3 regions of the Pseudoalteromonas sp. SWXJZ10B genome follow, and region 2 is predicted to be linked to each of the others. Evidence: predicted binding sites of a transcription regulator. Region 2 holds the regulator's gene; each other region holds the start of a gene.

Region 1 (11,162 bases), on a different contig from region 2:
CTACTGCCGGCTTAGGCCAAGCAGCTAGCGGAGCAACAAGTGCAAATGCTGTGGTTGCTGGTGATTATGTTATTTCTGGTAGAGAAGAGGCTACAGTAGCTATTGCAGCAGGGGCAACTGCAGAAGAAATATCTGATTCTATTAATAGTTACAGTAGCTCTACGGGTGTAACAGCACAGGCTCGTTCAGCTGCTGAAATATCAATGGGTGTTGCGGCAAAGGAAGGTGAATCAATTAGTTTCGATCTAAATGGTAGTGGTATCGAAGATGCTGATGATATACCAACTATTTCTTTTGTTGGCACTGGAACTGCCGAAGGCGACCAAAAAGCGATGGCTGAGGCTATCAATGCAAAAACGGATGACCATGGTGTAACTGCTACTGTTGAAAATGGCAAACTGACTGTATCTAATAATACAGGCGAAGATATAGATATAACTAATTTTGCTGAAAGTGACGCAAGCACAGCGGCTACAATGACAGTAAGAAGTATGTCTTACGATGCAGCCTCTGCAGTGTCAACAGAGACGGGGGCTACACTATCAGCAGCGTCAGATTCCATTATTGTTGGTGGAACAGTTCAATTAAATTCTGCAGAAGTATTTACAGGAACAGGTGCAGTTACCTTTGCAGCGGATACAAATGCTACAGTCAGTACTCTTGAGAATGTTGAAGACGTTGATATAACAACTCAGCAAGGTTCGCAAAATGCACTTGCAGTAATTGACAATGCTATTGCAAGTATCGATTCACAGCGAGCCAGTTTAGGTGCGGTTCAAAATCGTTTTGACCATACAATTAGTAACTTATCGAATATATCAGAAAATGTATCAGCATCACGTAGCCGTATTCAAGATACTGATTTTGCAACAGAAACAGCACAAATGACGAAAAACCAAATCTTGCAACAAGCCGGTACATCAATTTTGTCGCAAGCGAATCAGTTACCACAAACAGCACTTAGCTTATTAGGTTAATAAGTCAAGCGCTAGCTTAATGGTTAGCTAGTACATAAAGTCAGTATTAGCTTTACAATAAAAGGAGGTGGCTTTAGCTACCTCCTTTTGTGGTTTGAGAATATAAACTAAGCTATTGTTGGTTTAATTAAGTACGAATAGGAATCTGTTATGAATACAATTACTTCAAACGCAGAAATTACAACATTACCAACCCCCGTTGCTGGTGATGATAGGCAAGTAGGGCAAGCGGCTCATTCTTTAACTGAGCGAGCGGTTGATGATGTAAAGCAAACGGAAGTGCTCAATCAACAAAAGCTACATCAAAGTCAATACAAAAATAATAATCAAGATGAAAAAGCTCAGCCGTTAGAGCGCGAAAAACTAGAACAAATGGCGCAACAATTGCAAGACTTTATGGGGGAAATGAATCGCAGTTTGCAATTTAAAGTTGACGAAGATTCAGGACGTGATGTAATTAAAGTACTAGATAAAAACAGTGGCGAAGTTATTAAACAATATCCTTCTGAGGAAGTATTAAGTTTAGTGTCTAAGTTATCTGAAACAGCGGGCTTGTTAATAGATCAAACCGTATAACTATTAACGTTATTTTGTTTTTTTAATGTGTAAAGAGGTGGTGTAATGTCGATAACATTTAATGGCTTAGGTTCGGGTTTAGCAGTAGCAGATATTGTTGATGCTTTGGTTGCAGCCGAGCAAGCACCTGCTGAATCACGTTTAACAAAGACAGAGAGTGCTCTCACCACTGATATATCGGCTATAGGTGCTTTAAAGCTAGCACTAGAAAAAGTCCAGGAGTCAATGGCAAAACTTGGCGATAGCGATGAATACCAACAACGTACGGTATCGGGAAGTGACGATAATATACAAATAACCGCCGATGAAGACGCTCAACCGGGTGGATATTCTATAAACGTTAATAACTTAGCAACAGAGCATAAGATACTCTCAGAAGCTTTTGAAGAAGACAGCGCCATTGGGGAAGGCACACTTACCTTAACGTCAGGCGATGACACTTTTGATATTGAAGTTTCTGATGAGGCAACCCTCGCTGATATTCGTGATGCTATAAATGATAGCAGTAGTAATAGCAGTATTAATGCAACAATCATCACTGATGATGAAGGTCAGCACTTAGTGTTGGCAGCTAAAAATAGCGGTATTGAAAATAAAATTACAGTAGCTGTGAGCGATATCGATGGAGAGCATACCGATATGAACGGTTTGTCGGCATTAGCGTTTGATGCTGAGGGGGTACAAAATTCAACTGAAATTATAGAAGCAAAGGATGCGTCCATTACTATTGATGGCACCCTTACTGTAAGTAGTTCAACCAATAAATTCGAAAATGTTATTGATGGTATTACCCTAACTGCAAAAAAAGTTCACGATGAAGATGACGATATTAGCGATGTATCGGTTACTGAAAATAATAACAACATTCAAAGTGGGCTTAATAGCTTTATATCAAGCTATAACGAATTATTAGAATTGAGTAAAGATTTAGGCACATCTTCAGATGGAAGTGCGGGCGTAATGTCTGGCGATTCGTTATTGCGGGGGGTTATGTCTAAATTACGAAGTACTATTACAGGCTCAGTAGAGCTTTCAGGTGGGAGTTCACTTAGCTTGGCTCAACTGGGTGTGTCTACAGATAGATATGGTGTTTTAAGTTTAGATACTGATACGCTCAATGAAAAAATTGATGATAATATTGACTCAGTAGAAGAGTTTTTTGTCGGAAATAAAGACGAAGATGGTGATGGGTTTGCGTCTACATTTGATGAGTTTTTAAGTTATTATACAGACTCCGATGGCATTATTGAAAATAGAATTGACACTAGAAAAAACCAGTTAGAAGATGTCGACGATCAAAGAGAAAGTTTGGCCGCGAAAATGGAGTCTTTGTCGGCGCGCTTATATTCTCAATATAATGCAATGGATTTACTTGTTGCTAGCCTTAATAACACAAGTACATATGTACAAGCACAGCTTGAGAATATGCCTGGTGTAGTTAGGCAATCAAATTAAGAGCTCAATAATAAGTATAAAAAACCGCTAAACTTAAGCTTGGCGGTTTTTTATTTGCTAGATTATTGGTCATATATTTGTTTAGAAAGAAGGCTCTTATTTAACCTGTTGACTAAGTGGCTTTATAAGCTTTAATCGCCCTTCCTGATTTTTTATGATTAATAATCGCTTTAGATGATTCGTTTTTTGCGTTATTTGCTATAACTAAAATCGTGTTTATTTGTAGTTGAATTACCTGTAATTGTTCTGTACTAGGTGCTTCACTGCTTTTACACCATTTTCTTATCTCAATATTTAAAGTATTTAAACTAAGCTGAGCTTCAATAGCATTATTGTCGTTAACCGATAACTCAATTTTATCGAGGAGTGTATGTATGCGTTCTGAAAAACTGGTTAATTGTTGTGACGATGAATGTAAGTCCATAATTAAATTAAGCCACGGGATTACGAACGCTCATAGGTATGCTACCCCAGCCTTCTTTAATTTCTTTTATAATACTTGAAACTTCAATAATTTTTTTAACATCATTATTTAAGTTTGCTTGAGTTAAGGTGCGCTGACAATAGTCGTAAAGTGCATATAGATTATCTGAAATACCTCCACCTTCTTCTACGTCAAAGTTTAGCGCGTCTTGTAAGGCGCCTAGCAACAAAATACATGCGGAAATATTTTCGCCTTTTTTTGCAATCTCTTTTCGCTCAATGAATCCTTTTGTTGCTGCTAAGCGACCAATTATATTGCTGAAAATAAGGTTTATTTGTTCATAGGGTGTCATTTCTGCAATGCTACTTGCACGTACTTGACTATATTTTTTTAATGAAGAATGAGCCATGGATGAGTCCTAAATTTGAAGTGAAAGATGTTTTATTTTAGCAATAATAATGCCAAATATTTAGCCAATATAATATTATCGGCTTTTAAGAAAAATACTTAAGTAGATAATAGATGAAATATCATATTTATCTATATAGATATTGGCATATAACTTGGATGTATTTTTGTAATATTAAATTCTTCAAATGCTATATGGTTTAGCCTTTGAAATTATTGCTAATGTTAGACAATGCTTTGCCGCTATTTGCTGCAATATAACTAAACATATAAAATAAGTTACTGCTAAACTCAGGGAGTGTATTTTGAACACTGTAGACAACGAATTAAAAAAAATGATGTTACACGCAACATTATTAGCGAATTTGACTTTATTAAAAGAAAAAATGCCGCGAGTTTACGATGCTTTTAAAGATTATAAACCAACGAACACAGGCGTAGCAATTGATAGTAATGGTAATGAAAATTTATATAATAATGGCAAATTTGCTTACACTGAAAGCCCCCGCGAGTTTGCAAAAAAACAAGTCGATAAATTTTTAAAGAATCCTATTTATTCCCATTATAATATTAAACATGCTGTTGATGTAGGTATTGTTTTTAAGCATTCGGCATTGCTTAAGTCTATTAATAATGTGAGAAATGAAGAAACGGATAGTAAGGTAGGTAGGCCAACGAATGAAAATAGACTTGAATTTGTGTGTTTTCTTGGTGGTGGTTTAGGGTATCAAATTGAAGAATTACTTAATAAAAAAGCAGTGCGTAATGTTTTTCTATTTGAACCTAATTTTAATAGCTTTTACGCTTTATTACATTGTATTGAGTTAAGGCCATTATTTAATAAGTGCTTGAGTCAAGGGGGAGTATTTACAATAAGGGTAGGCGGAGATGAGCATACAATTAGTAATGAAATATCAAAGCTATTAATGGAACAAGGTCATTTTAATATGAGTTTAATTCATTTTTTTCAACACTATGATAGCCCTTTAATGACAAAATCTATGGATAAAATGAAAGAAGTGGCTCATAGATGGCATGGAGGATGGGGTTTTTTTGAAGATGAAATAATTGGTATCTCTCATACTTTATCAAATTTGAAAGCTCGATTTCCCGTTTTAAAAAAGACTTCGTTATTTAAAAATCCGCTAAAAAATATACCTGTATTTATTGTTGCTAATGGACCATCGTTAGATTCAGCAATTGAGTTTTTACTAGAAAATAAAGATAACATTATTATTGTCTCATGTGGTACGGCTTTGAAAGCACTGCTTGTAAATGATATTAAGCCAGATATGCATATAGAAATGGAAAGGACGGCAGGCTTATCAAAACATATTGAAGCAATTGAGAATGCAGCTAATATTACCGTTAAGCTGAATGAGTTAAATATTATTGCTTTAAATACTGTTTATGATGGTATTTTAAAACGCTTTAAAACAGCGAATTTATTAACAAAAATTAACGATGGTGGTGGGTTTTTAATTCAGCGATTAGATAAAAAACAAATGTATTCTTACCCTGTAGGGACTAATCCTACGGTAACAAATACTGCTTTAGCTGTGGTGACTGAGCTTGGATTTGATAAGGTTTATTTAGTGGGTGCTGACTTTGGCTTTATTTCTAATGAGCATCATCATTCAAAACATAGTGCTTATTATGATAGTGATTATAAAGATAAGGAAGTAATGATAGAAAATATGCAAACAGATAAGTGTGTTAAAGGGAATTTTACAGATACAGTATTTACAAATAATTTATTTGACTTATCTAAATCAAATATTGAAGTGTTACTAAGGCATCATCCGCACGTTAAAGCTTTTAATACCTCTAATGGAGCATACATTTATGGAGCTCAACCAAAGCGCATTGTAGATGTTAGAATAAAAAATAAACTTATAAATAAGTCGGCTAAAATAACTTCTTTATTGCAAAATGCAACATCATTAACATTACTTTCGGAAAAGAGAATGGATACATGCATTGTTGAAATTCAGAATAAAACGAAAGCTTTTTTAGAGCAATTAATTACTGTAACGTCTCCTTATTTTACTACAAGAGAAGAATTAGTTGATGCGTTTGCATTACAGCATAAAATGTTATTAAACATGCGCGATGAAGATGATGTTATTTATATTTTAGTTCAAGGTACGTTTAAATATTTTCAAACGTATATTATGGCAAATACATACTTCTACGATAATTTAGATAAGCGAATTGAGTTCATGAATGCCTGTATCGATGCTTTTCATGAACATTTAAATGATATCTATCAAGAGTTTATTTTTTCATATAATAAGCCAGCTAAAGTGTAATGTTTAACTGTGATAATGTATTACCACTCCTTAATTTTTAGAGTGTGCCTTAACTCTGTCACTCAATGTGTGAAATTTATAGTAAGAATGAAGCTACTAGGATGAGATTAGTGGTTAATAAAACAATGCCTTTACTATCCAGTATCGGTAATTGAAAAATTTTAGAGGATTATATGAGTAAATATCATTCTGAGCTATTTAAAGAGATAAATAGACTTGCTAGTCAAAAGATATTACTGACTCCGATTGGTTTGTTTAGGAAAGCTATTAGTAAGCGATTAAGAGCAATACACTTATTTCAGGTTGCGATGAATAAAGCTTCTCATTTATTCGTCCGGTTAAGTAAGCGATATATTACGCTTTATAAACCAACCGTATTGATAATCGACAGTAATAACTATTTTGTAAATAAAGTGGATGATTTTCAATTTACTTTCGACTCTCTACTTGAAGAATCAAGTAGAGGTAAATTTATTACATATATAGCATACAATTATATAAAGAGTTACGGGAGTCGTTTACCTTTTGACTATGACTATTTTAACGGTGAAGTTGCCAAACTTGAGCTTATTGCTAATAAAGTAGTTGATGGCTTTATAGCAGAAAATAGTTTTTCGAAAACGATATATATTCCGTTTGAGCCATTAGGGCATGTTATTAACTATAAGCTAGAGCAGTATGCATTTGAAGATTGGCTTAGGGTTGAGAAAGGAGATGTAGTACTCGATTGTGGAGGAGCTAATGGCGATACCGCTCTGTATTTTGCTGCGAATGGCGCTGAAAAAGTCTATTCTTTCGAATTTTTGAAAAGTAACATTAAGAAGTTTATAACTGTTCTTGATAAAAATAGCCAGTGTAAAGGACAGGTGTCTATTGTTGAGAAAGCGCTGTGGGATCGCTCAGGAATAAAGCTTAGCTTTGAGGATAATGGGAATGCGTCAACAGTATCTGAAGCTAAAATAACCGAAGATAATTTTGTTGAGACTATTTCAATTGATGATTTTCTTCTACAACAAATTAGCCGTGTTGATTTCATTAAAATGGATATTGAAGGTGCTGAATTAAGTGCTTTAAAAGGGGCTAAAGAGTCAATCATTAAATATAAGCCTAAACTAGCCATATGTGTTTACCACAAAGATTGTGATTTAGTAGAAATCCCCAAATTTATCTTAAGCCTAGGATGCGGTTACAAACTTAATTTTGATTATTATACCGACACAGGTGCAGAAGCCGTTTTATATGCCAAAGTGGTTGATTGATTAAAAATGAATAAAAAGTACATTATATTTGCACCAACTTACAATGAGAATGTTGGTGGGGCTATTGCTATGCATAGACTTTGTCATTTAATTAACAAGTTAGGTGGTGATGCTTATTTATGGGACGATGGGGAGTCAAATTTTAAAACGTGCGAAGCTTTTGATACTCCAACGATTTTCACGACAAATCTGCAAGATTATATAGTTGTTTATATGGATGTGGTGAGTGGAAACCCGCTTTCATGTCCGCATATTGTAAGATGGTTTTTAAATAAGCCAGGTTTTTTTACAAGTAATATTAATTATGGCGCTAATGAATTATATTTTTTCTTTCAAGAGGTATTTAAAGATCCAAATTATGCCGCACAGCATAGGCTATATGTCATGTATTTCATTAAAAATTTATATAAAAATAATCGCCGTAAAGATAGGGTAGGGAGTTGTTATATGATGAGAAAAGGTCTTGGCAGAACTATTGTTCATGACCTAAATAATTCAATCCTCTTAGATGGTAAGCCTCACCATGAGTTAGCTTTAATTTTTAATAGAACCAAATATTTTTATTGTTATGATTTGCATTCAGCATATACTTATTTTGCGTCATTATGTGGTTGTATTCCTATTGTGATACCTCAAGAAGAATTAAATGAATTTGAGTGGCAACCAGAGGAAAGACTCAGGTACGGTATTGCTTATGGAAATACTGTTAAGCAAGTTGAATATGCCAAGAAAACTACTCATAAGTTGGCCCAGTTAATTGCTGAATTTGAGCAAGAATCTGAAAAACATGTTGAAAATTTTATTTCTGTAAGCAGAAAGTTCTTTAAAGGAGCACAAAAATCTCAAGAACAGCTTAAAAATGAGCGACTTCCTTATATTTCAGGACTCAAATTAGCCAAAAATAAAATTATACTTTTTGGTGCATCAGAAACGTTAAGAACTTTTAATTCAGTCTTTACTATTGAGGATATTCAGTTTGAATTTATTATCGATAATGACTCCAATAAACACGGAACTACCTTTTTAAATAAAGACGTTTATAATCCAAACGTTTTATTTAAATGTGATGAATTATTTGATGTCTTAATTACTTCTTCTTTTCATAACGAAATAAAACAGCAACTAGCGTCCTTTGATAATATAGAAAATATTTATAGTATTTTCTAAATTATAAAGCCGAATCCTAGAGTATCGCTTTTTTAAAAAGCCTCTCTTCTGGAATGTTATATAGAGACAACCTCTTTCTGATTTTCTCATAACCTTGCGAAGCAGATATTAAAATGGGTAAATTTGAATGAAGGATTCTTTCTGGAGTGTATACCGGAATACCTTTATATTCATTACAAGTAAAGTACTCTTCATCGACAACAAAAAATGCGACTTTATTTTCGTTGAAATAAAGCGAATTTTCTAATAAATATTTAGTCTGCCAGCCTATTCCCCAGATAATTAAATCTTGCTTCATTGATGGACTTGCTAGAAATTTATCAAATCCATGGAGTTCTAGATGTTTTTCAACTGCTGCTAGGTCGTTCTGGTTTATTTTTGCTAATCGTGCTCTTAATAAGTCATCATAGAAGACAGTCGAGTAGTTATTACTTATCAAAAAGCCGTATAATAAAACGGCTGCACTAATGAGCTTTGTGCTTAGAATGTCATACTTAAAGTCACAGCTTATTTGATAGCTACAGCCTCTCAAAATAGGTTGTGATATAAGTTTGTTTATAAAAGAAGTTATTTCAACTATTGATGAATTATCTTCCCTTAGTATATATTTAATAGTTATATTTCCAGAATTTACCTTAGCGTATTGAGCTAAGTTCAATAAGACATCATTTAGCTTGTTTTTACCTCTTACATTTGTAAATGTCTTCTCAGTACCAGCATCTATACTGGTTACTAATTTTACGTTAGTTTTGTGTAGTGCTTTAGCAATAGAAGTAGAAAATTTTACTGAATTAGATAAAAGGCGTTGAGTTGTGGTTGGTGAGTTATTTATTAATTCAGGTAATAAATAGTCGAAGTCCTTACCAAGGCTAGGTTCCCCGCCACCCCACACAATGGTCTGACAACCTTGAAGGTATTTGAGTCCCTCTTTAGAGGTTAGGGTTTTCTTTACATCATAGCTACTTTTTTTCCCCCCATAATATTTATCATCGCAGTAAATACAACGTAAATTGCAAACAGAATGTTGCTCTAAAGAAAGGTATTTTATACGTTCTAAATTTTCTTTTTGCCAATGTTTAAACTCTAGGTAAGGACAGCCATCACAGTCAGTTTTTGAGCCATCATTTAGAGAGGTTTTTAACCGTTGTTTTGCTTGTTTAATATCTTGGACGGAAACATTTTGGGTAATATTATTAATGAGTACTACATCGCCTTTCAATTCATTACTTACAAAAAATCGTTTACAGCAAGCTCTGATTTGATCGGGTGCTAAAAAGAGAGAATCTTCAAGGTCTTTACAGCTCCAAAGGCTGCTTGCTATGTTTTGAGTTTTATCAAAAAATTCAAGCAGCTGATCTTTATTTTTTAGTGGCTCCATATTTATTAGATAGTGAGATAACTTATGGTACTGTGTGTTATTAAGTCTAAAGCAGTCTGAGATATGTTCTTTATAAAATAGTTTTAGTTCCGATAGTATTTGCTTTACTTCTTCAAATGAGCACTTCTTTAAAAGGTGTACACCTTTTATTCTGGTTGCAATTATAGAAATAGCACCTTCACTCAATTCATGTTTAAAAGTAGTTAATAAGTTATTAGAATCTAAAAAAAACTTTATTTCTTCATAAGCTCTTATAAATCCTAAAATATGCTTATAAGAAGTTGAATTTACAATAGAGTTTTCTCTGCTATTTTTGATATATACAATTTCATCAAATAATTGTATTTTTTTCGCGTACCAATAACATTTAAATAAGAAGTCAGCATCTTCATGAAAGCCTGCTGCAAATTTTATGTTGTGTTTACTTATTAATGATCGTTTGATTGCAGAAAAAATAACTGACCCATCCATTTTCAACGATATATAATCAGCTAACATTTCATTTTTAATTTTTGTTATAGAGACTCGATCAGATTTTATTTTGTATTGTTTCTTATTATTTAATGACCAAGAGTAAGAAACTATATCAACCCCTGTGTATCTCGATATATAGGTATTTAATTGCTCGAACCCAGATAATTCGAGTTGATCATCAGCATCTACGAAAAGTAACCACTCACCTTTTGCATTTTCAATAGCTTTATTTCTAGCTATACCTGGACCGTTATTCTGATTTAATCTAAAGCATGAAACTGCCTTATTATTTTTAGCTGACGTAAATGCATGTTTAAGCAATTTAAAAGTGTTATCTGTAGAGCCATCATCAACAATTATCCATTCAATGTTTTTAAACTCTGTTGTGAAAGTGATAACATGATTTATAAACTCTTTAACATACCTCTCAGCATTATATATTGGGGTGATAATTGAATATTTAATTGTCATACCTCCCTCAAAGTATTTTTAGTAAGAGATGAAACTTTTAAAAAGTCGTGGCTTTGTATTGGTAACTTCTCTGTTTGTTTTATTGCGTAGGTATCATATTTGTTTGTGCTTTTAACTATTAAAGAGGCTGCACCAATAAAGTTATAACTTGCTATTTCAATGTTATTACCAATGGTAGCACCGACGCCAATAATGGTGTTATCACCGATAGTCACATCACCAGCAATTGTTACACCAGAGTTAATCCATACATTATTACCA
Region 2 (11,162 bases):
TTGGCTGGGATAGCTGCGACATAATAATAATTAGTGGTGACGCGTACGTCGATCATCCTAGTTTTGGTATGGCGGTAATTGGCCGTGTACTTGAAGCGCAAGGCTTTAGAGTGGGGATTATTGCCCAGCCAGCATGGGACTCTAAAGATGCATTTATGGAACTAGGCAGACCGAATTTATTTTTTGGTGTAACAGCTGGCAACATGGATTCGATGATTAACCGCTATACAGCTGAAAAGCGTATGCGCCACGATGATGCTTACACGCCAGATAACGTAGGTGGTAAACGTCCAGATCGCGCCGTAATGATTTACTCGCAAAAATGCCGTGAAGCATACAAAGGTATCCCAATTGTTATTGGCGGTATTGAAGCGAGTCTTCGTCGTATAGCTCATTACGACTATTGGCAAGAAAAAGTACGTCGTAGTATTTTGTTTGATGCAAAAGCTGATATTTTAATTTACGGTAACGCAGAGCGTCCGTTAGTTGAAGTTGCACACCGTATTGCCGCAGGCGAAACAATGGATACTATTCAAGATATTCGCGGCACGGCTGTTATCAGAAAAGAACCTTTACCAGGCTGGCGTGGAAGTGACTCCACCGCTATAGATAAAATTGGTAAAATCGACCCTATTCCAAATCCATACGGCGCTGATGATGTTGGCTGTAGTAAATCTGAATTTAAACAAGCGGGTATAGACTTAAAGGCAGAAGCTGCAAAACCGATTATGGTTCAGCCTGCGCGACCTAAGCCATGGGAAAAAACTTACGTTAAGTTACCTGCTTATGAGCAAGTAAGTGTTAACAAACCTCTATACGCCCACGCTTCGCGTATTCTACATCAAGAAACAAATCCTGGTTGTGCAAGAGCACTGTTTCAGCGACACGGCGATCGTTCTATTTGGGTAAACCCGCCAGCATACCCATTAGAAACACATGAGATGGATGCTGTGTTTGGTTTACCGTATCAGCGTATTCCTCACCCAAGTTACGGCGACTCTAAAATTCCTGCTTACGACATGATAAAAACGTCAGTTAATATTATGCGCGGCTGTTTTGGAGGTTGTTCGTTTTGCTCAATTACGGAGCATGAAGGGCGTATTATTCAAAGTCGTTCGCAAGAATCAATTATTGAAGAAATTGAACAGATTAGAGATAAGGTACCCGGTTTTACTGGTGTTATCTCTGATTTAGGTGGCCCAACGGCAAATATGTATAAACTGCGTTGTACTAGCAAAAAGGCAGAAAGTACCTGTAGACGTTTATCATGTGTGTATCCTGAAATTTGTAAGCATATGGATACAGATCATACGCCAACAATAGACTTATACAAAAAAGCACGTGAAGTTAAGGGTATCAAAAAGGTATTGATTGCTTCTGGTGTTCGTTACGACTTAGCTGTACGCGACCCGCGTTACGTTAAAGAATTAGTAACGCATCATGTAGGTGGCTACTTAAAAATAGCGCCAGAGCATACAGAAGATGGTCCATTATCAAAAATGATGAAACCAGGTATGGGGGCGTACGATCAATTTAAAGAATTATTTGATAAGTACTCTAAAGAAGCCGGTAAAAAGCAGTATTTAATTCCTTACTTTATATCTGCTCACCCAGGGACAAAAGATGAAGACATGGTAAACATGGCTTTATGGCTTAAATCAAACGACTTTAAGCTTGATCAGGTACAAAATTTTTACCCATCACCGATGGCTAATGCGACGACTATTTACCACACAGAAATGAACTCTTTACGTAATATAAAAAACAATACAGAAGTTGTTCCAGTACCTAAAGGTGCTCGCCAACGTAGATTACATAAAGCTATTTTACGCTACCATGATGCAGCAGGTTGGCCGATGATACGTGAAGCACTGCGTAAAATGGGTAAAGCTAATTTAATTGGTAAAGGGCCTAACTGTTTAGTGCCTGAAGAAGGGCGTGATGAAAAAGCAGGTAAAGGTGGCAGTAAAGGCGGACGTCCTGCACTAACGCGACATACCGGTTTTAGCCAATTTAAAAAGGCAAACACTAAACCAAAAGTAGGCGGTAATCGTCAAAGTACACGTTAGTGATTCAATCTAATAATAACTAGGGCGTGTTGATCTTTGGTGGGTTAATTTGCAGCAGTATGTTTGGTTTTTAGGCAAGGCGGAGCCTATGTAGTGTGGTTATTCCCCATGAATAGGCGATAACGCAGCATAAATACCAAACATGCGCTGCCCTTTGGGTTCTTTCTAGGGACGATTAACTCTTTGTTGCTCGGTTTTTACTTAGCCCACTAGGTTACAAACCTCGCGCCGCGATTTAATCGCCCCTAGATTGAACAAATTTCAATCCACAAAGATCAACACGCCCTAGTAGATTAGTTTAATTACGCTAAGGGTTTTAAAACCTTTTTAATACGTAAATTAAGTAAACCTTGCTCTTTATTACTTATATTATTGTAGGTGATAAAGAGCGAGCTTTTAGAAACCCCTCTTGAGATAGCACGTATTTAGTGCCTATATACTTGCAGTTAGTTTTTTCTTAAAACGTTGATGATAACCACAAACGTAATTTTAGTGACCATAACGGCTGAATGCCTGTTAGCCCTTGCGTCATTTTATTATCTTTTAAGATTATATAAGATGGCGTGACTTGCCCTTGCCAATCGGCAAATATCTCACCGTGTTGATCGTTGACAGTGGTAAAACTGTAGCCATGATCATTTAGATACTCATGTAGTTTTTGATCCGAGCCTGATTTTATTGCGATACTCACGACAGGGTAGTTATTCTCGTTTGCGAGTTCGTTTATGGCAGGGGAGGTAATACTACAAATAGGGCACCAAGTTCCCCAAAAATAGACAAGTGTTGGTTTATCTTGGCTCATTGCTGACAAATCAATGTTTTGCCCTTTATAATCTATTAATTGTAATTGAGGATTTGCTGGCATAACAGGTTGTCGCCACCAATTGACAGCGTTATAAATTACGAAAAATATGAAACCATATATCAACACACTTTTTAATATTGATAGGCCTTTTTGTTTTGGCGTTTTTTTAGGTGTGTCTTTTTTATTTTTGGTACCCGTTGTCATAGTTGCAGCTTTACCCTAAGTGTTTTTTACTTTAGTTATTTGCAAAAGTTTCTAATTTAAACCAGCAACCAAGTAGCAGTACCTAAAAAGGCGAATATACCCACAATATCTGTCACCGTGGTTAGCACCACACTCCCTGCAAGTGCTGGGTCTATATTCATTCTTTTAAGAATAATAGGGATACTCGCACCAGCAACACCTGCCACCACTAAGTTCATAAACATAGCGAAGGCGAGTACGCCACCAAGCATAAAGTCCCACTGCCATAGGGCAATAACACCTGCTATTAACAACGACCACAAAACACCGTTTAACGCGCCAATAGCAAGCTCTTTCATCATCAAGAAACGTTGGTTTGTTTGATTTATATGACCTACCGCAATACCACGAATAACAAGCGTTAATGATTGGCTACCTGCAACACCGCCCATAGAAGGGACAATACCGTTAAGTACAGCTAAAATAGGTAAAACATCTAAAGTGCCTTCAAAAAAGCTAGCTACAAAAGCAGCTGCAAGTGCAGTTAGTAAGTTGACACCTAACCAAACTGAGCGTTTTTTAGAGCTTTTTAGTACTGGCGCAAAGGTATCTTCTTCATCATCAAGGCCGGCTAAGCCCAATAAACTATGCTCAGCATCTTCGCGGATTACGTCAACGATGTCATCGATAGTGACACGGCCAAGGAGCTGATCGTTATCATCGACTACGGGGGCCGATATCCAATTATGACGTTCAAATAATTGCGCGACTTCACTTTCATCCATTGAGATTGGAATGGATTCACAATCTTCATCCATTAAATCGCGAACAATCTTTTCTGGCGGGTTAGTTAATAATGTACTCAGCGATAAAGCGCCTATAAAGCAGTTATGCTTATCAACAACGTACAAGTCATCGGTACCTTCTGGTAACTCGCCACGTAGCCTAATATACCTAAGTACAACATCAAGCGTAACATCAGGGCGAATGGTCACCGTATCGGTGTTCATTAGCGCGCCAGCAGAACGCTCTTGATACGAAAGTGCTTGTGTTGCACGTTCACGGTCTTGAATGTCCATCGCGCTAACAACGTCTTTATAAACGGTGTCCGGCAGACTACGTAATACTTCACCTAAGTCATCGTGGCCCATATCTTCTGTTGCGGCTGCAATGTGCTTAGGTTCCATTTGGGCAATAATGCCTAAACGAACATCTTCTGAGAGTTCTTCAAGAACATCGCCTTGCACATCAGGATCAACCAACTGCCAAAGGAGTCGGCGAATTTTATGTGGTGATGATTCTAATAATAATGCGGTATCACAAGGAGCTGTTTTTGCGAGCATGCGCCTAACTTGAACAAATTGACCACTATTGAGTGACTTAGTCACCTGTTTTAGTTGCTGTAGTGGGTAATCTTGTTCAAAAGCTTCAGGCATTGGCGTCCTTTATAAATTTTTATATTACTTTATGGGGAGAGGTGAGTTAACTGGCGTCACTAACCGTATTTATTTTATATATCTGTTTTAGTTGGGGCATTAGTAATGCGAGCATTATTTTTATAACTGTTTATTCTTGTTCATTAAAACGTTGTGCTATTAATTCTCCAACAGCATGTAAAGCTTGCTCAGAATCGGGGCCTTTACATACAACTTTTACTTCTTTGCCTTGGCTACTTTCAAGTAACATTAATGCAAGTACGCTATCGCCTGCAGCTTCTTTGTCATCTTGAAATAATGTAATTGTCGCATCAAACTGCACTGCTAATTGGGCAAGCACGGTGGCTGCTCTGGCGTGCAATCCTAATTTGTTTTTTATTAAAAAAGTGTCTTCACAATGCATAACTTACTCTACCTAAGCTGAACAGGTGATTATTCAGCTATATTATTTTTCTTGTTCGCGATGGCGAATTTTAACATTGGGATGTGTCATTGCAAAACTTTCACCGATAGTTTGCGCTAAATATACAGAGCGATGTTGTCCGCCTGTACACCCAATAGCAATGGTTAAATAACTGCGGTTATTTCGCTCTAAGTGCGGTAACCATGTTTGTACAAATGTCTGAATTTGCCATGTGAATTTTTGCACTATGCTGTGATTGGCCAAATAATCTTTAACGGGTTGATCTAACCCATTTAAAGGTTTTAATTCAGGTTCCCAATGTGGATTTGGTAAAAAGCGTGCATCAAATACGTAATCTGCTTCTTTTGGTATACCGTATTTAAAACCAAACGATTCAAATGTGACAATCAGTTGCTTATCTTTTTTACCTAAAATCTTTTCACGAATAGATTCAGCAAGTTGATGAACACTCAAATCAGTTGTATCTATCATAAAGTCGGCGCGGGTGATTAATACATCAAGTAATTCTTTTTCTTTTTTGATGGCTAAATCAAGAGGCAACGAGTCAATTGATAGTGGGTGTAATCTACGAGTTTCAGAAAAACGTTTGATCAATGTTTGGTCGTCGCTATCTAAATAAAATAACGTAGGTTTTGCAAAGCCAGGCAAGTATTCAAGAATATCGTTAAATTCATCTTGTTGTTTAGGGATGTTACGCACATCAATGCTAACAGCAATTTTATCATAGCTATCAGACACACTGCGAACTAATGAAGGAAGCAAGTTAACTGGAATATTATCTACGCAATAATAACCTAAATCTTCTACAACGCGTAAAGCAACCGACTTTCCAGAACCAGAACGGCCGCTTATGATAATTAACTCCATTTAACACCCTTTATAAAACTATGATTGATTGACAATAACTTGGTAAAGCTCAGCATCTGATTTTGCACTGCGTAACTGTTTACAAAAATCTTTGTTGTTTAGTTTATCAGCAATGGTTGCTAGAGTCTTTAAGTGCTGCTGGTTATCGCCATCTGGTACGATGAGTGCGACGAAAATATCAACAGGGCGATTATCGATTGCATCAAAATTTATTGGAGTTTCGCTAACGAGTACTAAAGCCAAAGGCTCTTCTGCACCGCTCATTCTTCCATGAGGAATGGCAATGCCACGCCCTATACCTGTACTACCCAATTTTTCTCTGCTCATTAAAGCATTAAGAATATCTTGTTGCGGTAAATACGGAAGTTTGTCGTGAGCAAGTTCGCTAATGAACTCTAAAATTCTTTTTTTGCTATTAAAAAGGACCGCAGCTTTGCTGCAGTCCTGGCATATAAGTGAGCTTAATTTCATCATATTAGTGTCGAGCAAGCTTCTCTTTGTGTTTAATTACTTGTCGATCGAGCTTGTCGATCAACGAGTCAATGGCGGCATACATATCTTGATGTTCTGTAGAGGCAAATAGCTCAGCACCGCTTACGTGTATGGTGGCTTCTGCTTTTTGATTTAATTTTTCTACATCGAGAATGACATGAACATTATTAATATGATCAGAGTGTCTTTCTAGCTTCGCAAATTTGGTATTAATATAGTCTCTTAGTGAATCGGTTAATTCTACGTGACGACCAGTTAAGTTTAGTTGCATAAGCATTACCCTCTTTTTTTTGCGTCTTAAATCAAACTTTTACGTTGATTTGACGGTGGAATAGCCAGAGATTCGCGGTATTTTGCGATTGTACGTCTCGCTACTTTAATTCCTTGCTCAGCCAATATATCCGCTATTTTGCTATCACTCAATGGTTTTGCTGAGTTTTCTGCTGCGATTAATTTTCGGATAAGCGCACGGATTGCTGTAGATGAACATTCACCACCGTTTTCGGTGCTTACATGGCTTGAGAAAAAATATTTAAGCTCAAATATACCACGGGGTGTGTGCATATACTTTTGGGTTGTTACGCGCGAAATTGTTGATTCGTGCATTTCTACCATTTCAGCAACATCATTTAAAACCATTGGTTTCATGGCTTCAGGACCGTGTTCAAAAAAGCCTTGTTGTTGCTTAACAATACAATTTGTCACTTTTAATAGCGTGTCGTTTCTACTTTCTAAGCTTTTAATAAACCATTTAGCTTCTTGTAAATGCGAGCGAATAAACTGGCTGTCACCACTGGATTTTACAGTGCGAGACATTGCCGCGTATTGGCTATTAACACGAATTTTAGGCATGCTGTCTGGGTTTAACTCAACAACCCAGCGGCCTTTAATTTTTTTAACTGACACATCAGGAATAACATACTCAGATTCTTCTCTTACAATAGTATCTGCAGGTTTAGGGCTAAGAGTATGTATTAATGTCATTACTTCCTTAAGCTCTTCTTCTTTGAGCTTAGTTTTCTTCATTAATGTACGATAGTCACGAGCAGCTAATAAATCAATATGCTCGGTTAAAATCATTTTTGTTTCATTAATGTAAGGTGTTTCTTTATCAAACTGGTTAAGCTGAATACACAAACACTCTTGTAAACTACGTGCAGCAATACCAACAGGATCAAACAGTTGGATGCGTTTTAATACAGCTTCAATTTCATCAAGTTCGACTTCGTTATCATCTTCGTTTTCTTGATTAAAGCTTTCTAAAATCTCTTCGCAGCTTAGTGTTAAAATACCTGAATCATCGACGGCTTCTACAATAGCAATAGCAATAGCTTCGTCTGTAGGGCTAAATGGCGTTAGTTGTAACTGCCACATTAAATACTCATGGAGCGTTTCAGTAGAGGCGCCTTGGTATATTGATTCGTCTTCAGGCATCGGACCCGATGATGCTGCTGGGGCGGCACTCATGTACTCATCCCAACTAACATCCATAGCCATGTCGTCACTTAGCGTGTCTTTTGCAAGTGCTTCACCACTATCTTGTTCGTATTCGCTTGGAGCATCATCGGCAGATGCGCTAACAGTTATGTCATCTGTATCTGCTTTTTGCTCGTTTTTACCTGCAGCGTCTTCTGAATAGTCTGCTTCTTCAACCTCTAATAGCGGGTTGCTGTCGAGAGCTTCTTGTATTTCTTGCTGGAGATCCAATGTACTGAGTTGCAACAAACGAATAGCTTGTTGCAGCTGTGGAGTCATTGTAAGTTGCTGGCCCATGCGCAGCTGTAGTGATTGCCTCATGTATCTCTAACAATCCTTTTATGTTGTTATAATTAATACTAGCAGATGCTTAAAGACATGGCGTAAATGTTACAGCCTAAATTGCTCGCCTAAGTAAACATCGCGTACTGTTTTATCATTTAATACGTGTTCTGGAGTACCTGATGCAATCAGCTCCCCATGAGAAACAATGTAGGCTTTTTCACAAACATCAAGGGTTTCTCTTACGTTATGATCGGTAATTAATACACCAATCCCACGATTTTTAAGATGTTCTATTATTTTCTTTATGTCTAATACCGAAATCGGGTCAACACCTGCAAATGGTTCATCCAGTAATATAAATTTAGGATCTGCTGCCAGCGCACGTGCTATTTCAACACGACGACGTTCGCCACCCGACAATGCCATACCTTGGCTATCACGAATGTGTTGTATGCTAAATTCATCTAATAATTTATCGAGAGTGTCTTCTCTAGCTTGTTTATTTAACTCTTTGCGCGTTTCTAAAATGGCCATTAAGTTTTGATAAACAGTCAGCTTTCTGAATATTGAAGACTCTTGCGGTAAGTAGCCAATGCCTAATCTAGCACGACTATGCATAGGTAAAAGAGTAATATCGTTATCGTCTATCGATATTTTACCTTTGTCGCTAGGTACAAGTCCTACTATCATATAAAACGTGGTAGTTTTACCTGCGCCGTTAGGGCCAAGTAAGCCAACAATACTGCCAGCTTTGACTTCAAGGCCGACGTTTTTTACAACTTCACGGCCTTTATAGCTCTTTGCTAATAGCTCTGCTTTTAATGTGCTCATGGTTGACCTTTGTCGCTTTTTTTACTTTTTTTAGTCTCGATTGGTACTAAAATTGTGTGAACGCGGTCAGTTGAGTTTTCATCTTTTTCGGCACTGATTAGCTGCTGCTCTATATCGTAGGTAATGCTTTTAGCATTTATTTTTTGTCCCGCTTGCGATACTTGTGCATTACCAACAAGCGTTAAAAAACGCTTAGATACATCATAACGTACTTCGTCAGCACTGGCGCTCATAGTCGTGCCATCTGATTGCTTTTCTTCAAAGTGCGCAGGGCTACCTGTAGCAATTAATAATTGTTTATTATCGCCAAGTTCATCGCGTTTATGTACTTCTAAGCGGTCGGCTGTGATACGGCGGTTACCGTGAATAATTTCAACGTTTTTCTCAAAAATCCCGACATTAGCTTTTAATTGACCTTCTTGCTTATCGGCGCTTATTGAAATTTGATTTGCAGCCGGTTGCGTGTTTTGCTCTGCAGCACTACTATTAAACGCTAGTATAAGTGTAGGAATAATAAGTGATTTTAATATTTTATTGGTCATAATATATGGTTCGCGTATGGTTAATTAGTTTTATCACTTCGGTTTTTAAGTCGGCTTCTAGGCCTTTACCAGTGATTTTTAAATTGGGTCCAGTGATGATAACGGGTTGCTCCGAACGCATTGTTAATAGCTTTATATCTACCTGAATATTATCAGCATTGATTTTGTCTATCATGGCGTTATCGGTTAAGTTTTTGGCAACCACATTGCCTTCTAAAATTAATTGTTTGTCTTCGTATAATGTTGCTTCGTCTGCATTTATTTGCCACGTTTGCTTTTCGTTATATAAAGTAAAAATAGGTTTTTCAAAAAACGTAAAACCTAATTGTTGATATAGCTCCATTTTAGCCGCAGTGACTTTGTGGCTAATTTTACCTTGTTCGTCATAGGCTGTTTGTTTGAGTTCTATGGCTATGTAATCAGGCTTGGCAATAACTTCAGGCTCAGTCTGAGGCACAATATTTGTTTGTGTAAAATAAGGGTACCAAAGCCAAACCATACAGCTAATGAATAAAACGCTTAATATTATGCGCGCTGCATTCATGAACTAGTGCCTTGTGTAGTCAATGCTTTACCATTTTCAAGCATAAGTAAGTCGGTGAGCTCTCTTACTGCACCAAAGCCGCCAGGCATTTGCGTTACATAGTGTGATAAACGTTTAATAAGTGGATGGGCATCATTTACTGCAACAGCAAAGCCGACTAATTCCATAACGGGCATGTCAGGACCATCATCACCGATATAAGCAATTTGTTCATCGCTAAGGTTGAGTTTGTCTTTTAGCTCTTGATAGGCAATGAGCTTATTTTCTTGGCCTTGATAAATATGCTGTACGGTTAAGCTGCTCATACGTTGTTGCACTATTTGTGAATGACGACCAGTAATTACAGCCACTTCAAAGCCACTGTTTATAAGCGCTTTAATGCCAAAACCATCTTTTGTATTAAATGCTTTTAGCTCTTCACCTTGATTACCAAGATAAATACGGCCATCAGAAAATACACCATCAATATCGCATATAAGTAGCTTTACTTTTTTAGCGCGTGCTTTTGCATCATCGCTCAGCGGTTGATAGAGTTCTTCAAATTGCATTTATAACACTCCTGCTTTTAATAGGTCTTGCATGTTTAATGCGCCAATAGGTTGGTTTTTATCATTGACGACGATTAAGCCATTTATACGTTTGTGTTCCATAATATTAAGCGCTTCAGCAGCCAAAATATCTTGTGTAGCCGTAGTACATGACTTAGTCATAACAACATCTATTTGTGTTGTATGAATATCAATTCTTTGCTCTAAAATACGACGCAAATCGCCATCGGTAAATAATCCCACGAGCTGCTGATCTTCATCAACAATGGCTGTCATACCTAGCCCTTTAGCAGACATTTCAATAAGGGCGTCTTTAACTGTTTGTGAAACGCTAATAATAGGTGTATTTGCGCCGCTGTGCATAACATCTTTTAAAGTAAGTAATAAGCGCTTGCCTAAACTACCACCTGGGTGAGATAGCGCGAAGTCATCAGCTGTAAACCCGCGAGCTTCTAATAATGCAACTGCCATGGCATCGCCCATCGCAAGCGTTGCAGTGGTACTTGATGTAGGAGCTAGACCCAATGAACAGGCTTCTTTTTCTACTTTAATACACACATGTACATTAGCAAGGGTCGCCATGGTTGATTGCGTATTGCCAGTCATCGATATCATTTTGGCACCAAGTCGTTTTAAAACCGGAATGATATTTAAAACTTC
Region 3 (11,162 bases), on a different contig from region 2:
AACGGCGTTGTTAATTAAGTTCCAAACAACTTGGCGTAATCGAGTCGGATCGAGCTGCGCGTAAACATCAAGTATGCCATTGCGCTTAATATCAAACTCAAGCTCTTTTTGCTCTGCTATTAAGCCTGCAAAATTAACTACATCGTTTATAAAGTCTGACACATTAATAGAATTGGTTGCTATATCGAGCTGATCTCTATCTATTTTATCTAAATCTATAATATCGTTAAAAATATTACCGAGTGTTTCAGCACTCGAAAAAATAGTATTGCCCCAACTACGCTGCTGCTTATTAAGCTCTGTATCTAATAACATACGCGTTAAACCAACAATGCCATTTAAAGGAGTACGTAGTTCATGGCTCAGCGTAGCAATAAACTTACCTTTGTCTTTATAGGCAGTTTCGAGTGCTTGTGCAGCTTCTTTACGGCTAGTGATATCACGTCCAAAACCCAGTAAACCAATGTAGTCACCGTCATCATTTATAAAAGGTAATTTACGCAGCTCAAACCAACGTGTTTCACCATTTACTTCATAGCCTACATCTATAGTTAGTGCTTTATGGCTTTGCTCTACTTCTTTATCGGTTGCCAAAACTTCAGCTAAAAAATGACTCGGGAATATCTGCTCAACCGTTTTTCCTATTAACTCACTACTTGATTTTCCCATTACCTCTTCAAACATTTTATTACAGCCAGCAAATACACCGTTGTTATCGCGGTAATAAAATAAATCGGGAGATGAATCAACGATTGAGCGTTGCAACATACTTTGTTGGGCAAGTTCTTGTTGTGTTTTTTTACGCTCAGCAATTTCTCGGCGCAGCTCTTCAATAGCGCGATGCTTGGCATGAAATGCCATTTTACGCTCATCAATTTCAATATTTAAACGACTAATGTTGTCTTTTAGGGTTTGGTTTAAGAGCTTCTCCTGCTTGGTTGCGCTATCTAAATAAGCATACGAGGCATCTAATTGACGTATTGAATTAAGTAATACACTTATAATTAAAGGAGAAACCACAGCCGTAAAAAACACCACAGCCAAAATATCAACAAGGTGTAATTCGCCTATCGCAACATAATAAAACATGCTCGATAAAATAAGAGATACAGTTAAAAATAAAGTGTAACAAATAGCTGCGGTTTTAAATTCACCAAATCGCGTTATTGAGCTGGAAAGTACCCGAGCCCAAGGGCTCAAAGAATAATCGGTCATACGTAATTTTATCTCTTAGCTGTGTGCTTAAATATAAAGAAGGCAATGCGCATGTATAAACATACCATTTTCCCAGATTTTAGCATTTTTCTCCTACCACTACCCATGTTGTGCGATAAAAACAGAATTTTTCATGTTTGATTTTGCTCATCTCTTAAACTCATCATTTCAGCAATAAATTATTTAGTGTAAAATGCCCCGCTTTATTATCTCCAAAATACGAGTAGCGCACATGCAAACCAATATGCCAGATATAGCAGACACTGCACCCGCTTTACAAACAGGTAAATTAGACTGGGTTGGCATGGGCGAAATCGAACTGCCATTTATTTTTGAGTCACGAGACTTATCTCCAGTTACAGTAAATGCCAAAGCTCGTGCATTTGTAAATTTGCATAAAGAAGATGCCAAAGGCATTCATATGTCACGTCTATTTTTAGCACTTGACCTGCTTTCAACTGAGCAGCAAGTCAATCCGCAAACAATAGCGCAAGCACTCGATACCTTTATAACTAGCCACGAAGGGCTGAGCGATAAAGCACAAATTGAATTTAAATTTGAACTACCGCTACGCCGTAAGTCACTATTAAGTGGTAAAGCAGGCTGGAAAAGCTACCCAGTTGTACTTACCAGTACAATTGAAAATAACATTATTAGCTACGAGCTAACCGTAGATGTTACCTATTCTTCAACATGCCCTTGCTCTGCAGCACTTGCACGCCAGCTTATACAAAACGCGTTTAACGAAAAGTTTAACCAAGAAACCTTAAGCCAAAAAGATGTGCACGAATGGCTAGGCACTACTCAAGGCATAGTAGCTACACCTCACTCGCAGCGCTCTATTGCCAACGTAAAAGTAAAGCTTGATAGCAATATTCAAGAATTTGACGTAGTGACTCTAATAAATACCCTCGAAGCTGAACTTAAAACGCCTGTACAAGCGGCAGTAAAACGCGAAGACGAGCAAGAATTTGCCCGTTTAAATGGTCAAAATCTTATGTTTTGTGAAGATGCAGCGCGTAAAATTAAAGCTTTATTAGAAACAGATAATTACAGCGATTACTGGCTGCAAATAAACCATTATGAATCACTCCATGCACACGATGCTGTAGCTATTGCGGTTAAAGGTATTAAAGGTGGATACAAAGCTTAATAGCTACATAGTTTTAGCTTTTATAAACAGTTGGTAATTATTTTATAACTCATACTTTTTAGGCACGTAAATTGCTTTATTTGAGCAGTGTCAATTTGTTGTTATGGAGTTACCGTATGGAATTCGCTTTATTATTAATTCTAGTATTAGTTGTCGGGGCTTCTGTTGTTGCGTCAAAATTTAATGACGATGGCGGAAACCCGTATCCTTTTACCCGCAAGCAAACTGTTTTTACGCAGGTTGAGGGCGCTTTTTTAAATCTTCTCGAGCGTGCTGTAGGCGATCAATATAAAATTGTTAGTCGCGTTAAGCTAATTGACGTTATTGACTGTAAGCAAGGTCTTTCTATTAAATCTAAACGTGCTGCTTTAGCTAAAGCTAAAAATAAGCAACTCGACTTTGTATTAATCGATAAAGAAAAACTAACTATTGTTGCGGCCGTTGACCTAGTTAACAATGCCAATAAAGATGGCCACAAAGCTCAACGCGACTGGTTTGTAAACGGTGCACTAGAGTCTGCGGGCATTCCACATATTCGTATGAAAGTTAAATCGGGCTACCGTCCATCAGAAGTGCGCGATGCAATTCTGTTTAAACTTGGTAAGCCTGCAGCAACACAAACGCAGCGTCCTGTTCGTAATCGCTCACACAAGCCAGCGGTACTTTCACCTTCTCAAGCCAAAGCACAAACAACTGCTTTAGCTGAAATTTAAAAACCAAATTAAATACTCTCCTAAAAAGTATTTAAAGCGAGCTTATAAACAAGCTCGCTTTTTTGTTTTTTATTGCTAACTTCACGTATAATCAAGTGATTCAAACTCAGGAATTAAACATTATGAATGTTGGTATTATTGGCGCAATGGAGCCAGAAGTTAAAATTTTACGTGAAGCGATGCAAAACCCACAAATTTTAACTAAAGCAGGTTTCACTTTTTATACTGGTGAATTGGCTGGTAACACAGTAACACTTGTTCAATCTGGTATTGGTAAAGTAGCATCAACAATTGCAACTACCTTACTGATTGATAACTTCAAACCTGATTGCGTAATTAACACAGGCTCTGCCGGTGGATTCGATCCTTCTCTAAGTGTTGGCGACGTAGTAATTTCGTCAGAAGTACGTCATCACGATGTAGATGTTACTGCTTTTGGCTACGAAATTGGCCAAGTACCACAAATGCCAGCAGGCTTTACAGCTCACCCTAAATTAGTTGAAGCAGCACAACAAACAATCGAACAAATCAGTGATGTTAAAACACTTGTTGGCTTAATTTGTACTGGTGACACATTTATGTGTGACCCTGTGCGTATCGATAAAGCACGCAGTGATTTTCCTACAATGCTTGCCGTTGAAATGGAAGGCGCTTCAATTGCACAAACGTGTTTTACGCTTAACACACCATTTGTTGTAATTCGCTCAATGTCTGATATTGCAGGTAAAGAGTCACCACAATCGTTTGAAGAATACCTAGAAACAGCATCAATCAACTCATCTAAAATGGTTGTCGCACTTTTAGAAAAGCTAACTGCAGTGTCTCTGTAAATGCTTAGCAATATTGTTCAAAATCACTTGGACTTTATTGCCTTCATACTAGCGCTCCTTGCTGAGCGCTTTATTCCCCTTATTAGCTGGTATCATCCTAATACAGCGCTAAATGCTGTTTTTGGTGCTATTGGCAAGCGCATATACAAAAGCAAAGAACCTAAAAGCTATCAATATTTGGCAGCTATACTCGCAAGCACGCTCATTTTAAGTGTCATTCTCATTATTGTAGTGTTACTACTCGAGTTTGCTTTTTATCCTGAATTACTCGCTGGCCTTATTTTATACTTATGCTTAGAAAGTAAGAGTATTGATAAAAAAGCACTTCGCATTGCAAAGCTAACTAAACAAAATCAAAAATCGACAGCACGCGAATTACTAAAACCACTGCTTGCCCGTGAAGTTAATAGGCTTTCATCTCCTGGTATTATCAAAGCATTAATTGAAAGCTTAATACTGCGCACTGCTCGATACTATTTCGTAGTTATATTTATATTTTTAGCCTTTGGCCCTATTGCGGCCCTCGCCTATCGATTACTTACTTTAATACAACAAGCCTGGCGTAGTGACATATCCCCAAATAGCTACTTTTTAAAACCGCTTAAAACTCTGTTGTTTATTATTGAGTATATTCCAATGCGCTTACTCGCTTTAACTATTGCAGCAAGTAGAGCGAGCAAACAAAGCATGCACTACATAAAGCATTATGGTAGACATTTTTATCAAACAAATACAGGTTGGCTACTAAGCACATGCTCTGCATCACTTGGCGTGCAGCTGGGCGGGCCTGCAGTTTATTTAGGTACTCGCTTTAATAAAATGCGTATAGGTACTGATAGACTACCTACACCCGAGGATGTACCTGTAATAATTAATAGATTAAATCAGGCGCGTGTATTTTGGTTGTTAGTAATTGTAAGTATTAAAATATTAAAAGTGATTTAGTGACTATTTAGTGACTACCTCGTAACTATTTACAGACCCCAAAATACGAGCACAAAAAAACCAGCCTAGGCTGGTTTTTTAGTTTTCAAACGGTATTTAAGCTACAGTGATGTTTGCAAACTTACGTTTACCTACTTGGTAAATAGCCGTTGTACCTTTTGCTATTTCAAGTTTGGTGTCAGTGATTTTATCTTCACCGTTAAGTTTAACAGCGCCTTGCTTAATCATACGCATTGCTTCTGATGTACTTACTACTAAGTTTGCTTCTTTAAGTAAGTTAGCAATTAAAATAGTGTCTTCTGCGATAGTGACTGTTAGCTCTGGGATTTCATCTGGTAGCGCTTTTTTCTGAAAACGCTGGATAAAATCGTCATGTGCACCTTGTGCATCAGCTTCACTATGAAAACGAGCAATTAACTCTTTAGCTAGTTCTATTTTAATATCGCGCGGGTTAGTACCTTGCTCAACACGTTCTTTTTGAGCTGCAATTTCTTCAATAGAAAGCGCGCTCAATAAATCGTAATAACGCCACATTAGCACATCACTAATCGACATTATTTTACCAAACATATCGTTTGGCGCATCAGTAATACCAATGTAGTTACCAAGCGACTTAGACATTTTTTGAACGCCGTCAGTACCTTCAAGTAATGGCATCATTAATACTGTTTGCGGCTTTTGGCCTTCAACTTTTTGTAGCTCACGACCCATTAGCAAGTTAAAGCGCTGATCAGTACCGCCTAGTTCAACATCTGACTCTAGTGCAACCGAATCCCAACCTTGTACCAGTGGATATAAAAACTCGTGAATTGCAATTGGTTGACCGCTGCCGTAACGCTTTTTAAAGTCATCACGTTCAAGCATGCGCGCTACTGTTTGGTTAGCAGCAAGTTTTATCATACCTGCAGCGCCTAACTTTTCCATCCAAGTAGAGTTAAATGCAACAGTGGTTTTAGCAGGATCTAGAATTTTGAATACTTGTTCTTTATATGTTTCGGCATTGGCTAGTACGTCTTCGCGAGTAAGTGGTTTACGCGTTACGTTTTTACCTGTTGGGTCACCAATCATGCCAGTAAAGTCACCAATTAAGAAAATAACCTCATGACCTAAATCCTGAAAGGTTTTCATTTTATTAATTAGTACAGTGTGCCCTAAATGTAAATCAGGGGCTGTAGGATCAAAGCCAGCTTTTATTTTTAGCTTTTTGCCCGACTTTAGTTTTTCAACTAGTTCGTCTTCAATTAATATTTCTTCTGCACCGCGTTTTATCTCTGCTAGAGCGGTTTGTAAATCCACTTTGTGTTACTCCAAAATTCTGCCTACGAAGGGGCGGACTAGTTACTTGTAATCACGGTTTAATATAGGTTTAAACCGAATATATATATGTAGCTAACATAACAAATTTCTACCTAATTAAAATAACTTTTTAAGTTATTAATGCAACTAAACAAAATGAATTGAGTCTTAGTTAGATAGGACGTTAAAAAAGGCTTCCTAACCCTGATTTTAGCGTAGTTTAAGGTTAGTTTAAATCTACAAAGCACTAGTATTCGTACATTATTAAGTATATCCTGCAATATTATGTATTTATTATCTTGACAGCAGAAAAAGGCACGTTATGGTTCACGTGGTTAACACTCTCCCAAAAAAACACAAATTGCTTATTTTAGGTTTAGTTTCTGCTATTGCCGGCTTGGCATTTCTTCCTTCTGAAAAAGCGACTGCTTCTAAAGACAATAATGCAGATGCATTAGAGATAGGCAAGCGCTATGAGTTACAAGTTAAAGTTGATGACAACGAAAAATTAACTGAGTTAAATTCAGAGCAAGCAGCAGAAAAGTTACCAGAATACGACTTTGTCGATCATAAAGTTAAAAATGGCGACAATTTAGCAATTATCTTCAAACGTGCTGGTTTTTCAGCTCAAACGCTCCATAAACTAATTAACACTAACGCAGAAACGCGCAAGCTAACTAAAATTCACCCTGCTGAAATACTTAGCTTTGCGACAGCTGAAGATGGCTCTTTGGCTCAACTGCGCTATGTGATTTCAAAAACCGATACTTTATTTGTTACCTTAAATGAAGAAGGTAACTACGATACAGCTATTGATAGTAAAGAAATTGAAACGCTAACCAAAACCGCTGGCGGCGAAATATCTAACAACTTTTGGACTTCAGCAATAGCGGCTGGTTTAAGCGAACGTCAAATAATGAACTTTGCTGACATATTTGGTTGGGATGTTGATTTTGCAAACGACATTCGTAAAGGCGATGTGTTTGGCTTAATTTATGAGTCTCATTATGTTGATGGCGAGTTTATTGGTACCGGTAAAATTATTGCCGCTGAATTTGTAAACCAAGGTCAGCGCTTTGCAGCGATTCGCCATACCGACGGCAATTTTTATACGCCTGAAGGGCGTAGCATGAAAAAAGCATTTTTACGTGCACCTGTAAGCTTTAAGTATATTAGTTCGAGCTTTAATCCTCGTCGCTTACACCCAGTTACTGGGCAAGTTAGAGCGCACCGTGGTATCGACTTTGCGGCACGCACTGGCACACCGGTGGTTGCATCAGGGAACGGTAAGGTAGTTAAAGCGGGTTACAGCAAGTACAACGGTAACTACGTCTTTATTAGCCATGGCACACAATATGTAACTAAGTACTTACACCTAAATAAGAAACTAGTTAAAACGGGCCAAAAAGTTAAACAGGGCCAACAAATTGGTACTGTAGGTTCTACGGGTCGTGTTACTGGCGCGCATTTACACTATGAATTTTTAGTAAATGGCGTTCACCGTAATCCTAAAACAGTAAAACTTCCTAAGTCAGAGCCATTACCTCGCTCAGAACTTGCTAAGTTTAAACCTATTGCAGATAATTTTATTGCCCAACTTGAGCGCAATCGCGAGCTACAGTTAGCACTTAAATAAAGTTTATTAATAAACATTAAAAAAGCCTTTGCAGGTTAAACCTGCAAAGGCTTTTTTGTGTACGCTAAAAAACATTAGTACATTAATACATAAATGAGCTGAATAACTAAAGACACCATCACTAATGGCCAAATATATTTGCTGTATTTGGTTGCACCGTTGAGCCCTATTTTACTTTGATATTTTTCAAGCAATGGAATAAGTATCGCTAGCGCGACAAACAAACCAATTAAAATAACGAATATATTCATATCAATGCCCTTCTTATGGTAGCTCATGGCCTTTAGCGCTTACATAAAGTGCATACCAATGCTCACGAGTTAGCTGTACGTTTACAGCATCACAAGAGGCTTTAATACGCTTGGCATTAGTTGTTCCAATAATCGGCTGAATAGATGCGGGATGGCGCAGTAACCATGCAATGACTATAGCCTCAGCAGACGTATCATAAAGTGCAGCCAGCTTATTAACTAAAAGACTGGTGTTTATATCAGCCTGCGATGCGTTTGATAAATCACTGCCGCTGTATAATCCTTGGCATAAACTGCCCCAGCTTTGAATTTGAATTTCAAAATGGCGACAGTACTCAATACTACCGGGCGTAAAATTAAGATCCTTACCGTCACTGTTACCGGCATATACACCTTCATCAACAAACTGATGTTTTTGTAAACTAGCCTCAATTTGATTAGCCACAATCGGCATATCAAGTGCATGCTGTAAAAAATTCATTTGATGTTGCTGCATATTCGATACTGCAAAATTGCGCACTTTACCGCTTTCTTTTAAGCAACTAAATATGCGAGCAATTTCGTTAGCTTCCATGAGTGGATCAGGACGATGTAGCATAAGTACGTCTAAATAGTCTGTATTTAATCGCTTCAAGGATGCTTCAACTGATTGCTCAATCCACTTTGATGAAAAATCATAGCGCTTTGGCCCTAAGTCATCTTCAAAACGAATCCCACACTTAGATTGAATATACATGTGCTCTCTAAGCTCTGGTCGCTCGCTTAATGCTTTACCAAAAACCTGCTCCGCTTTACCAAAAGTATAAATATCAGCATGGTCAAAAAAGTTAATGCCACCTTCAATAGCGTTATCTATGCATTCATGAGTTTGCTTAACATGTGCATCAGTGATTGCGTCTTTATTCCAACCGCCTCCCAGACCCATGCATCCGAATACAAGTTTACTAACATGAGGTAAGTGCTTTGCTAAAGGTGTGTGAAGCATGATAACTATCCTTAAAATTTTGAAGAGCTGTTACTGTAAACAAAAAGCGCTGAACAAGAAACCATTTAGCGGTGAACAAATTAAGAACAAAAAAAAGCGCAGTAAACTGCGCTAAATCATTTATTAACTACCACGTTAATTATTAGCCAACAAGTGCTAATAAAATACCCGCAGCAACTGCACTACCAAGTACACCCGCTACGTTGGGTCCCATAGCATGCATAAGTAAAAAGTTATGTGGGTTGCTTTCAAGGCCAACTTTATTAACTACTCGTGCCGCCATTGGCACAGCCGATACACCTGCTGCCCCAATTAATGGGTTTATAGGTGTTTTAGATATGCGGTTAAGTCCTTTTGCCATAAATACGCCAGATGCAGTACCAATTGCAAAAGCCAGTGCGCCAAGCACTAAAATACCAATCGTCTCAACAGTTAAAAACTTATCTGCAGCAAGCTTTGAACCTACAGCTAAACCTAAAAATATAGTTGTAACATTGATGATTTCGTTTTGAGCACTGTTACTTAATCTATCAACAACACCCGACTCTCGCATTAAGTTACCTAAACAAAACATACCTACAAGCGGTATAGCAGCCGGTAAAAACATAGCCGTTAAGCTAAGCACCATAAGAGGGAAAATAATCTTTTCCTTTTTAGATACTTTGCGAAGCTCTGGCATCTTAATTTTACGTTCTTCTGGGGTTGTTAACGCACGCATAATTGGCGGTTGAATAATTGGTACAAGAGCCATGTATGAATATGCGGCTACCGCTATTGCACCAAGTAAATCAGGTGCCAGTTTTGATGCTAAAAATATTGCTGTTGGCCCATCGGCACCACCAATAATGGCAATAGCTGATGCATCCTGTAGGGTAAACTCAAAACCTGGTACATAATTTAATAATATTGCGCCAAACAAAGTAGCAAAAATACCAAACTGTGCAGCCGCACCTAATAACAACATACGTGGGTTTGCAATAAGCGCGCTAAAGTCGGTCAGCGCCCCTACTCCCATAAATATTAATAACGGAAAAATCCCCGTATCAATACCCACGTAATAAACGTAATACAAAAGCCCACCTGGGTCTGACAAACCTGCCACTGGTACATTTGTTAAAATTGCACCAAAACCAATAGGTAGTAATAATAGTGGTTCAAAGCCTTTAGCTATCGCTAAAAACAGTAATAAACACCCTACCGCAATCATAATTAATGATGGGATTGTAAAGTTAGCAATGCCTGTCGCATTCCAGAGGTTTAAAATACCTTCCATCCTCTATTTACTCCTAAGCTAATGCAATCATAGCGTCGCCGGTAGTTACAGCATCGCCTTCACCAACCAACACTTCGGCAATAGTTCCGGTATGCATTGCGCGTATTTCAGTTTCCATTTTCATGGCTTCCATAATAATCACTACATCACCTTCATTAACAACTTGCCCAGCTTTTACTTTAATTTTAAAAATATTACCTGCTAACGGTGCATTAAGTGTTTCACCTGATGCAACTGAAGCAGACTGAGGAATGTGCTCAGAGTCTTTTAATGTTACTTCTTTTAGCTCACCACCTTGCGCCACTACTACGTCGTAAACTTTACCATCTACTTTTACGCTGTATTGCTCAGCTTTAACGCTGTTATTATTTGATCCTGATTTTGGTGCTGCCTTATTGCTCTTATCTTCAACGGTAGGAATAGGCTCAAATGCATCAGGGTTATTACGATTTTTAATAAATTTCAAACCAACCTGCGGAAATAATGCATAAGTTAGTACGTCATCAATTTGCTCATCAGCAAGTGTTAAACCTTGCTCTTGTGCTTCTTTTAATAATTCAGCTTCAAGCGTTGCAAGCTCTGGTGCAATGTTATCTGCAGGGCGACAAGTAATAACCTCTGCTCCATCAAGCACACGCTCTTGTAGCTCTTTATTCATTGGTGCTGGTGTTAAGCCATATTCACCTTTTAATACGCCAGCAGTTTCTTTAGTAATTGTTTTATAACGCTCACCGGTTAGCACGTTAAGTACTGCTTGAGTGCCTACAATTTGCGACGTGGGTGTTACTAAAGGTAAAAAACCAAGATCTTCACGTACCCGTGGGATCTCAAGCAAAACTTCATTAAGCTTATCTGCCGCGCCTTG

What was found. The regulator sigma-54, encoded in region 2, starts transcription at its own class of promoters, with help from an activator protein. The targets are predictions, from matches to a motif close to GTTGGCACGNNNNTNGNNT.
Region 1: the regulator sigma-54 is predicted to act here: its motif matches at 3,880-3,898, upstream of fliS (flagellar export chaperone FliS).
Region 3: the regulator sigma-54 is predicted to act here: its motif matches at 2,427-2,445, upstream of I6F54_RS19150 (DUF2726 domain-containing protein).

The regions. Positions count from the first base shown of each region.
Region 1 is NZ_JADYXD010000010.1:24,507-35,668, forward strand. It holds gene I6F54_RS20505 (flagellin) at 492-977, shown strand; gene I6F54_RS10925 (flagellar protein FlaG) at 1,128-1,553, shown strand; gene fliD (flagellar filament capping protein FliD) at 1,599-3,008, shown strand; gene I6F54_RS10935 (hypothetical protein) at 3,121-3,432, opposite strand; gene fliS (flagellar export chaperone FliS) at 3,440-3,841, opposite strand; gene I6F54_RS10945 (motility associated factor glycosyltransferase family protein) at 4,146-6,152, shown strand; gene I6F54_RS10950 (FkbM family methyltransferase) at 6,326-7,411, shown strand; gene I6F54_RS10955 (hypothetical protein) at 7,418-8,578, shown strand; gene I6F54_RS10960 (glycosyltransferase) at 8,595-10,901, opposite strand; gene I6F54_RS10965 (PglD-related sugar-binding protein) at 10,898-11,162, opposite strand, start outside.
Region 2 is NZ_JADYXD010000003.1:15,162-26,323, forward strand. It holds gene I6F54_RS03585 (YgiQ family radical SAM protein) at 1-2,069, shown strand, start outside; gene I6F54_RS03590 (protein disulfide oxidoreductase) at 2,527-3,078, opposite strand; gene mgtE (magnesium transporter) at 3,135-4,493, opposite strand; gene I6F54_RS03600 (HPr family phosphocarrier protein) at 4,624-4,896, opposite strand; gene rapZ (RNase adapter RapZ) at 4,939-5,784, opposite strand; gene ptsN (PTS IIA-like nitrogen regulatory protein PtsN) at 5,803-6,255, opposite strand; gene hpf (ribosome hibernation promoting factor) at 6,260-6,547, opposite strand; gene I6F54_RS03620 (RNA polymerase factor sigma-54) at 6,574-8,073, opposite strand; gene lptB (LPS export ABC transporter ATP-binding protein) at 8,143-8,868, opposite strand; gene lptA (lipopolysaccharide transport periplasmic protein LptA) at 8,865-9,410, opposite strand; gene lptC (LPS export ABC transporter periplasmic protein LptC) at 9,400-9,954, opposite strand; gene kdsC (3-deoxy-manno-octulosonate-8-phosphatase KdsC) at 9,951-10,502, opposite strand; gene I6F54_RS03645 (KpsF/GutQ family sugar-phosphate isomerase) at 10,503-11,162, opposite strand, start outside.
Region 3 is NZ_JADYXD010000033.1:11,552-22,713, reverse strand. It holds gene arcB (aerobic respiration two-component sensor histidine kinase ArcB) at 1-1,215, opposite strand, end outside; gene folE2 (GTP cyclohydrolase FolE2) at 1,448-2,368, shown strand; gene I6F54_RS19150 (DUF2726 domain-containing protein) at 2,485-3,081, shown strand; gene mtnN (5'-methylthioadenosine/S-adenosylhomocysteine nucleosidase) at 3,204-3,911, shown strand; gene I6F54_RS19140 (cobalamin biosynthesis protein CobD/CbiB) at 3,912-4,856, shown strand; gene tyrS (tyrosine--tRNA ligase) at 4,953-6,152, opposite strand; gene I6F54_RS19130 (peptidoglycan DD-metalloendopeptidase family protein) at 6,475-7,788, shown strand; gene I6F54_RS19125 (hypothetical protein) at 7,863-8,039, opposite strand; gene I6F54_RS19120 (aldo/keto reductase) at 8,053-9,024, opposite strand; gene I6F54_RS19115 (sodium ion-translocating decarboxylase subunit beta) at 9,167-10,297, opposite strand; gene oadA (sodium-extruding oxaloacetate decarboxylase subunit alpha) at 10,311-11,162, opposite strand, start outside.